DNA from 4 places in the Lysinibacillus sp. NPDC093190 genome. Region 2 is predicted to be linked to each of the others. Evidence: riboswitches for the same ligand, from Rfam matches in the RefSeq annotation. Region 2 holds a riboswitch; each other region holds the start of a gene.

Region 1 (2,204 bases), on a different contig from region 2:
CACCAATCGCATAAGCTAGTTGTACTTCAGCACGTTCTGCTAAACCTGCTGCTACGATATTTTTTGCCACATAGCGTGCTGCATATGCCGCTGAACGGTCTACCTTAGTTGCGTCCTTACCAGAGAAAGCACCTCCACCATGACGTGCATAGCCACCGTATGTATCAACGATGATTTTACGTCCAGTTAGACCAGCATCCCCTTTTGGACCACCAATTACGAATCGGCCAGTTGGGTTGATGAAATATTTAGTATTTGCATCTAGTAATTCACTTGGAACAACTGGAGCAATAACGAATTCTTTTAAGTCTGCTTGAATTTGCTCAAGTGTAGCTTCTTCGTCATGCTGTGTTGAAATGACAATCGTATCCACGCGCACTGGTACATTGTTTTCATCATATTCAATCGTTACTTGCGTTTTTCCGTCTGGACGTAAATATGCTAGTTCACCAGATTTACGTACTTCCGTTAAACGACGAGCCAATTTATGCGCTAAACTGATTGGTAATGGCATAAGCTCTGGCGTTTCGTTACATGCATAACCGAACATTAAGCCTTGGTCACCTGCACCAATTGCTTCAATGTCAGCATCTGTCATAGAGCCTTCACGCGCCTCTAATGCTTGGTCAACACCTTGAGCAATATCAGGTGATTGCTCACCAATAGCAACAAGTACTGCTAGGTTTTCAGCATCAAAGCCATATTTTCCACGTGTATAACCGATTTCTGCTACAGTATCACGAACGATACCTTTAATATCTACATAAGTAGAAGTAGTAATTTCTCCTGCTACTAAAACTAAGCCTGTTGTTACTGTTGTTTCACACGCTACACGTGCGTTTGGATCTTCTGCTAAAATAGCATCTAAAATGGCATCCGAAATTTGATCACAAATTTTGTCTGGATGTCCTTCTGTTACACTCTCTGATGTAAACAGTCGACGTTTTGTCATTTGGTTTCCTCCTATTACTTTTACAAATAGTATTTGCGAATTAATACGGTACTCATTACCCATGTCAAGTCCGCCCCTAAGGAGTGAACTCTTAAGCCGTTGTTGCTGTCGTTTCACTTTCGCACAATAAAACAGCTGTTGCTCTTAACACGAGGGTTTCGAAAGATCCGTCATTTTAATAAGGAAAGGACTATATACTTACCTTTATATTTGTTTTTAACAATAAAAAAATCCTTTTCTCACGTTTACTTAACATGAGGAAAGGAATAATGACTTCATAACCTTTCACTCTTATCGTTCAAGGGGTTTCCCCTTGCATCAGGTTGGCACCAGCGCATGTCGTGAAATAGTTCATGCAGGTTGCCGGGTTTCACAGGGCCTGACCCTCCACCAGCTCGGGATAAGAGTATCCGTTCAATATCTCATAATACGTAAAAGGTCGAACGTTGTCAAATATTTTTAATGTATTCTTTTAAAGAAAGTATGGGATTTATAATTTGGATTATGCTGTAATTTGAAACAAAATAATCCCTATTCTCCACCTCACATCATGTGTTAACATATGTGTGACCCCTTTACAGCACATTTTGTAGCTACAAAACATGTGGTGGATGAATATGATTGTAGCCTCTTTTCAGTTGACAACAAGCTCCAACTGATAAAAAAACCAGCTAAGACTTCACATCCTGTGCGAACCTCATGTTAGCCAAGAGCTTCCAAACGCAATTTTGCTGTGTCGAAAGTGATTGTGTGATCACTTATTATAAATAGGGTAAAAAGCATTATCAAAACGAATCAATTTACTTTTTGTCGTTTTCTTGAAAAGTAATAAAATCTGAAAAATAATTTCTGAATTAGTATAGATTATTTAAGCAATTGTGTTATACTATTTTTGAAATTAAGAAAATCTCCCTCAAACTCTAGGGAATACTATAAAAAAGGATGGTATTTAATCGATGAATTCAGTAGAAATTGCAAACGAACTGAAGGAATTATTAAGCGGCGGTAACATTAATGTTCAACTTTCAGTACCACAATTAGCTGAAAAGGCTACTTCTCGTGGTGAAGCTATGTTAACAGTAGATGGTGCAGTTCGTGCAGAAACTGGCAAATACACTGGTCGTTCACCTAAAGATAAATATACGGTAGAAGAAGATAGCACAAAAGATAAAATTGACTGGGGCAAAGTTAACCGACCAATTTCTTCTGAAGTGTTCGATAACTTATATGTAAAAGTAGTAAAATATTTAAA
Region 2 (2,204 bases):
AAGATTATATATGGCATGACGTGCTTGTCAATCGACTGTTAAAGCGCGATGATACGGAGCTTGAGGAATGGATTACTAAAGAACGTAAAGCCTTTTTCTTAGAATGAAAGTATTGAAAAAGAATCTGCTAGCCGTCATGTACATTACAGAGGGCAAGCAGATTCTTTTTTCTTTAAATATTAATAAAAAACTTTATCAACATTGTATTTAGCGCGGAATGAATTGATCGCGTATGTTTCGTAAATTTCACGTTCCATTGGATCTTCCACTTCATACACTTCAATTTTGAAAATTTCATTACGATGATTTTTCATCGGTGATACATTGTCCTCGAAATGCTTTTTAATACGTTGACGAATTTTACGTGCTTTACCGACAAATAATAGTTCGTTCTCTTCATTGTAGAATAAGAAAATACCACCGTTTTCACGTGTGATTTTATGGAAATCAATAAAACCATGGTACGGTGTGATTGGTACATCACCTGGCTTTAAATCTTGTTCGCGTTGGCGAATCACTAAATCTGGTTTTGGAAATTCAATTTTAATCAAACTATTCACGTTCCTCTCTGTTACTAAAGGTATATGTTAACATAAATACAGCATGTTTACCATCAAATCATAATGTAAACATTCAAGATTAGTGTTAAACAAATTACCTAATGACATGCATGATTAATAACAAAATATTCTATGTATTATTGATATTCTTAATTGTTCATGTTACAATTCTTTTTAATTAAATAATCTTATCATGAGAAGTTGAGGGATTTGGCCCGATGACGCTTCAGCAACCTCTAACAAAAGTTAGAAAGGTGCTAATTCCAGCAAAGGATTTGTCCTTTGAGAGATAAGAGTGAACGTGGAAAAATCCTTCTCATTCTATCTCACATGGAATGAGGGGGATTTTTTAATTTCATCGTTTGACATAATCAACTTTGCGCAGGGCCCGTGCATTGATACTAAAGCACTAAATGATTTTAACAGAGAGAAATTAAAGAGAGGGGAATGCAAGATGCCAATTAATATTCCGAAAAACTTACCAGCTGGAGAACATTTACGTGAGGAAAAAATATTCGTTATGGAAGAGGACAGAGCGAAAACTCAACAAATTCGTCCATTAAATATCTTAATTTTTAATTTAATGCCGGAAAAAGAAAAAACAGAGCTGCAATTACTACGTTTATTAGGTAATACACCGTTACAGGTGAATATTACATTTTTAAATACGGCAACACATGAATCGAAAAATGTTAGTAAATCACATTTGCAATTATTTTATACGACGTTTAATCAAATTCGTCATCGTCGCTATGATGGCATGATTATTACGGGTGCACCAGTAGAAAAAATGGCATTTGAAGAAGTGAACTACTGGCAGGAAATTTCAGAAATTATGGATTGGTCCAAAACAAACGTAACATCAGTCTTACATATATGTTGGGGTGCTCAGGCAGCGTTATACCATCATTACGGTATCGGTAAAATTGAGCTTCCTGCTAAATGCTCAGGTGTATACTCTCATGTCATTACGGATTTAACGGTGGATTTAGTACGTGGCTTTAGTGATTCATTTACGGCACCACATTCACGTTATACATCCGTATCAATTGATGAAGTACTTAACCATCCTGATTTACGATTACTATCTTATTCAGAAGATGCTGGTGTTTTCATTGTGCAATCAAAGGATAATAAAAACATTATGATTACTGGCCATCTTGAATATGATGCGACAACTTTAGCTGATGAGTATAGTCGTGATGTTGCGAAAGGATTAGATATTGAGGTACCAGTAAATTACTTCCCACATGATAATCCAGCAAATGAACCGATAAATACGTGGCGTGCCCATACACATTTATTATTCTCGAATTGGTTGAACTACTACGTATACCAAGAAACACCATACGAGTGGGATTTCGTTGATGAAATTGAATATCATATATAATGCTATTTAATAGCTATTAAAAATGATGACCTTTTTATTACAGGGTCATCATTTTTATACGCCACTATGCTATTAACTTTCTGGAGAATTTTTATTTTTATCACTGTTTGGGGTATTGCCGGTATCGCTATCATTCTGTGTAATATTGCTTGAAGCGTTATCACTTTTGCTCGGTGAAGGATTTTCGCTATTGCTGCTACTATCACTTTGAGTAGGAATAACGTTATTACTGCTACTTTCATTTTGAGTAGAAT
Region 3 (2,204 bases), on a different contig from region 2:
GAATGTAAGTATATTCCTTTATCAATAGGTGTCTAACTGTATCAACGATAAAGTTTATTGATATAATGGATTATAAGGGATATGTCTAAATGGGGGTGGCGTGATGGTCGAGGGAAAATGCTTAATTGTCGAAGGCCGATCGGATAAGCTTCAAATTGAACCTATTATAAATGAAGATGTTAAAATACTTTGTACGAATGGTACAATTGGTGTGCATCAATTAGAAGAGCTACTTGATCCATACGAGGGTTGTGAGCTTTATACGTTTTTTGATGCAGATACATCGGGTGATAAACTACGAGCATTAATGGACAGACATTATCCAGAGGCTGAGCATTTACGTACGATGCCAACATATAAGGAAGTTGAGACAACTCCGAGGAAGGTGTTAGCAGCGATATTGCTTCGTGCACACTTCTCAATCCATAATGAATATATTTTGTAAGGTTGCGTGAAAAATGATGGAAGAATGGTCAAAAGAGCAGTGGGACGCGGTTGTCCAGTCAGGTGAAAAAGCTGCCTTTTATTTATATACGCCTATGTGTGGAACATGTGCGGTTGCATCGAAAATGATGACGGTTGTTGAGCAATTACTGCCACAGCTTCAGGTCGGTAAAGCGAATATTAATTTTATAGAGCAAATAGCTTATGCTCATAAAATCGAAAGTGTACCATGTTTACTCGTATGTGAAGGCGGAGAAGTGACAGAAAAGGTTTATGCCTTTCAATCCGTACCGTATTTATACGAATTGTTAAAAAATTAATTGACTGAACTTTACTCGCGTGGTAAAGTAACAAATATATTAAAAAAACAATTAAATATATCGAACTCTTATAAAGAGCGGCGGAGGGAAGTGCCCTATGAAGCCCGGCAACCATCACAATCGTGAAAAGGTGCCAAATCACCCAAAGATTTATCTTTGAAAGATGAGAGAACGGTTTAGCGTATATTACGTGACCCCTTCTACTTGTCTTTAAGTGAAGGGGTTTTTAATTTTTTTCAGCGGGTGTCCAAGCACCTGTACCTGTCGCTACGCTTTCTGTACAAAAGACATCCGCTGAAATAGAGGGACTCAGTCTAAGAACGCCACGTCCTGTGGTAATTTATCTGTGCGAAAGCGTAGCGGCAACAACAACACACGACTGAGTGACCAACTTCGTGCTGCTGACGCTACGTTAGCACTACGCTTTCGCGCAAAAAACATCTGTTGGCCTAAAGCCTCCGGACGCAATTATGCCGAGGCATAATTGATATAAGAAAAGGAGAATTCGCTATGATTCAGCTGCAAAATATTACGAAGAAATACAAAACCGCGAATGGCGAATTAACAGCAGTCAAAGACGTCAACCTTTCTATCAATAAAGGTGAAATTTTTGGCATTATCGGCTATAGTGGCGCTGGTAAAAGTACAATGATTCGCTTGTTAAACGGTTTAGAAAAGCCTACATCTGGTACGGTAACGGTTAACAATCAAGAATTTTCATCCATAAAGGGACAAAAGCTCAGAGATGCTAGACAAAAGGTTAGTATGATTTTCCAGCATTTCAATTTACTTTGGTCTAGAACTGTTGAAGAAAACATCGCTTTTCCACTAGAAATCGCAGGTGTTCCAAAGGCAAAACGTGAAACACGTGTGAAAGAATTGATAACTTTAGTTGGCTTAGAAGGGCGCGCTAAAGCATATCCATCACAACTATCAGGGGGACAAAAGCAACGTGTAGGTATCGCTCGTGCGCTTGCTAATAATCCAGAGGTATTGTTATGTGATGAGGCAACATCCGCACTCGATCCGGAGACAACAGATGCTATCCTGGATCTCCTTGTCGATATTAACGAACGATTAGGTCTAACGATTGTGTTAATTACACATGAAATGCACGTTATTCGCAAAATTTGTCATCGTGTAGCGGTTATGGAAGCTGGAGAAATTGTAGAACGTGGTGAAGTATTACAAGTATTCCAAGCTCCACAAGCTGCCATTACGAAAAAATTCGTTTCTCAAATTACAGATACGAAGGAAACACAGGAAACTGTGGCACAAATTAAAGCAAATTACCCTAATGGACAACTTGTTAAGCTAATCTTTGTAGGAGAAAAAACAGAGCAGCCTGTCATTTCACATCTTGTGAAACAGTTTGATGTAGAAGTAAGTATTGTACATGGTAATATTTCGCAAACGAAAAATGGCGCGTACGGCACACTT
Region 4 (2,204 bases), on a different contig from region 2:
TTATTAAGCTTCTACTTTTTGTTGTGAAGCTGTTACTTGTTCAATAGCTTGCTCTAAATCTGCAATAATGTCCTCTACTGCCTCTAAACCGATGGATAAGCGAATGAGCGACTCGGTTACGCCAGTTTGGATTAGCTCCTCAGCTGATAGTTGCTGATGTGTAGTAGATGCTGGATGAATAATTAACGATTTGGCATCCCCTACATTTGCTACGTGCGAGAATAATTTCACACTATCGATTAATTTACGCCCTGCTTCACGTCCACCTTTAATGCCAAATGTAAGCACTGAACCGAAGCCATTTCTTAAATATTTTTTAGCTAAATCATGCGTAGCAAAATCTTCTAAGCCATTGTAATTTACATATTCCACAGATGGGTGGTTTCGTAAATATTCGGCTACCGCTAATGCATTTTCATTGTGTTTAGGAATACGCAAATGCAGCGTTTCTAAACCTTGTAATAAATTAAATGCTGCATCGGCACTTAATGTTGGTCCAAAGTCGCGTAGCAATTGCACACGCAGTTTTGTGGCAAATGCAGCATCTGCTGTGTCAATACCATAACGCAAACCGTGATAAGAAGCATCTGGCTCAGTAAAGCCTGGGAAACGCCCACGAGTCCAATCAAACTTCCCTGCATCTACTACAACGCCACCTAAAGTTGTACCATGGCCGCCTATCCATTTTGTTGCGGAATGAACAACGATATCTGCACCGAAGTCAATTGGTGTAGAGCCATATGGTGAAGCAAATGTGCTATCAATAATTAATGGTAAGCCGTTTTCATGTGCTATATTTGCTACCGCTTCAATATCTAATACCTTTAAACTTGGGTTACCGTAAATTTCAGCGAACACAGCTTTTGTTTTATCAGTAATAGCTGCTCGGAAATTTTCTGGATTTGTTTCGTCTACAAAAATCGTTTTAATACCGTAGTTTGGTAGTGTGTTAGCGAATAAATTATAAGTACCTCCGTATAAAGAGCTACCTGCAACAATTTCATCGCCTGCCCCTGCAAGATTTAAAATGGAAAACGCGATTGCTGCTGCACCAGATGAAAGTGCTACTGCTGCTGTACCGCCTTCTAATAAAGCGACGCGTTTTTCAAAAACATCTACAGTTGGGTTTGTAATTCGTGTGTAAATATTGCCAGCTTCCTCTAAGGCAAAAAGACGTTGCGCATGAGCAGTGTCTTTAAAAACGAAAGCCGTTGAGCGATATACGGGTACTGTACGAGATCCTGTTACCGGGTCTGGCTCTTGGCCACCGTGTAACAGCAATGTTTCTGGTTTAAATTTTGTCATTGTATACCTCCAAATGGTTATTTTTTTACGATGGTACCGGAGATGAGGAGGATTTTTTCAGTAGAAAACAAAAACCCTCTTCAGCTAAGAAGAGGGTTGCGGTTGCAAGTTTTCCTCCCCTTATCTGCCAGATCCAAGTAAGAATCTGTAGGAATTAGCACCTTAGCAAGTTCGTCACTTACTGGTTGCCGGGCATCATAGGGCCTATCCCTCCGCCGCTCTTGATAAGAGTATGAGATTCAATTTCCATCGTTGTTACAAAGTATAAACATAGACTTTTTCTCTGTCAACACTAAAATTTTATTTTTTCCGAAACTTCTGTCTGCTTTTTTACGTAATACGAACGCATACACTATTTTAGATATTTATAATTTTTATCAAAAGTTAGGGATGCAATTTTTTTAAAATGTATGCCTTTATATCAGTTGAGTGGAGACTGGACGCCCCCAGGAAGCTTTGCTCTGCGCGAAAGCGAAGCGTCAGCAACAAATGTTTTATCTGCGCGAAAGCGAAGCGTCAGCAACAAATGTTTTATCTGTGCGAAAGTGAAGCGTCAGCAACAAATGTTTTATCTGTGCGAAAGTGAAGCGTCAGCAACAAAGCGCCCAGTAGGGATGGAAATCAACCTCACGCTATGGTGATGAGCTTATTAGAAAGGAGGATTTTTATGATAAAAGCCGTTATCATTTTTCTTCTTGTTGGTTATTTGATTGGCTGTATTCACGGCTCTAAAGTTGCTCAGTTTTTATCCGGGGTAGATTTAAAAAAGACTGGTCATGGCAATGCAGGTGCCTCTAATGCAACACTTTCACTTGGATGGAAATACGGCATATTAGTTGCACTGATCGATATCGGTAAAGGCGTTATAGCTATAATCGGTGCACATGTCTATTTAGCAG

Evidence for each region. A riboswitch is a leader RNA that binds a small molecule or an ion and turns the genes downstream of it on or off. The one in region 2 is predicted to bind S-adenosylmethionine.
Region 1: linked by a shared signal. The riboswitch ahead of metK (methionine adenosyltransferase) and the one ahead of metA (homoserine O-acetyltransferase MetA) in region 2 are both predicted to bind S-adenosylmethionine.
Region 3: linked by a shared signal. The riboswitch ahead of ACQKOF_RS22725 (methionine ABC transporter ATP-binding protein) and the one ahead of metA (homoserine O-acetyltransferase MetA) in region 2 are both predicted to bind S-adenosylmethionine.
Region 4: linked by a shared signal. The riboswitch ahead of ACQKOF_RS21665 (O-acetylhomoserine aminocarboxypropyltransferase/cysteine synthase family protein) and the one ahead of metA (homoserine O-acetyltransferase MetA) in region 2 are both predicted to bind S-adenosylmethionine.

Annotation. Positions count from the first base shown of each region.
Region 1 is NZ_JBNNVG010000037.1:18,980-21,183, forward strand. Features, by position in the region: gene metK (methionine adenosyltransferase) at 1-952, opposite strand, end outside; SAM riboswitch class I at 1,241-1,359, opposite strand; gene pckA (phosphoenolpyruvate carboxykinase (ATP)) at 1,909-2,204, shown strand, end outside.
Region 2 is NZ_JBNNVG010000004.1:17,440-19,643, forward strand. Features, by position in the region: gene ACQKOF_RS04755 (TrmB family transcriptional regulator) at 1-107, shown strand, start outside; gene ACQKOF_RS04760 (nucleotide excision repair endonuclease) at 180-551, opposite strand; SAM riboswitch class I at 746-856, shown strand; gene metA (homoserine O-acetyltransferase MetA) at 1,015-1,950, shown strand; partial or broken gene ACQKOF_RS04770 (hypothetical protein) at 2,023-2,204, opposite strand, start outside.
Region 3 is NZ_JBNNVG010000042.1:2,421-4,624, reverse strand. Features, by position in the region: gene ACQKOF_RS22735 (hypothetical protein) at 104-445, shown strand; gene ACQKOF_RS22730 (thioredoxin family protein) at 462-764, shown strand; SAM riboswitch class I at 830-934, shown strand; gene ACQKOF_RS22725 (methionine ABC transporter ATP-binding protein) at 1,275-2,204, shown strand, end outside.
Region 4 is NZ_JBNNVG010000036.1:40,091-42,294, forward strand. Features, by position in the region: gene ACQKOF_RS21665 (O-acetylhomoserine aminocarboxypropyltransferase/cysteine synthase family protein) at 4-1,305, opposite strand; SAM riboswitch class I at 1,423-1,536, opposite strand; gene ACQKOF_RS21670 (glycerol-3-phosphate acyltransferase) at 1,973-2,204, shown strand, end outside.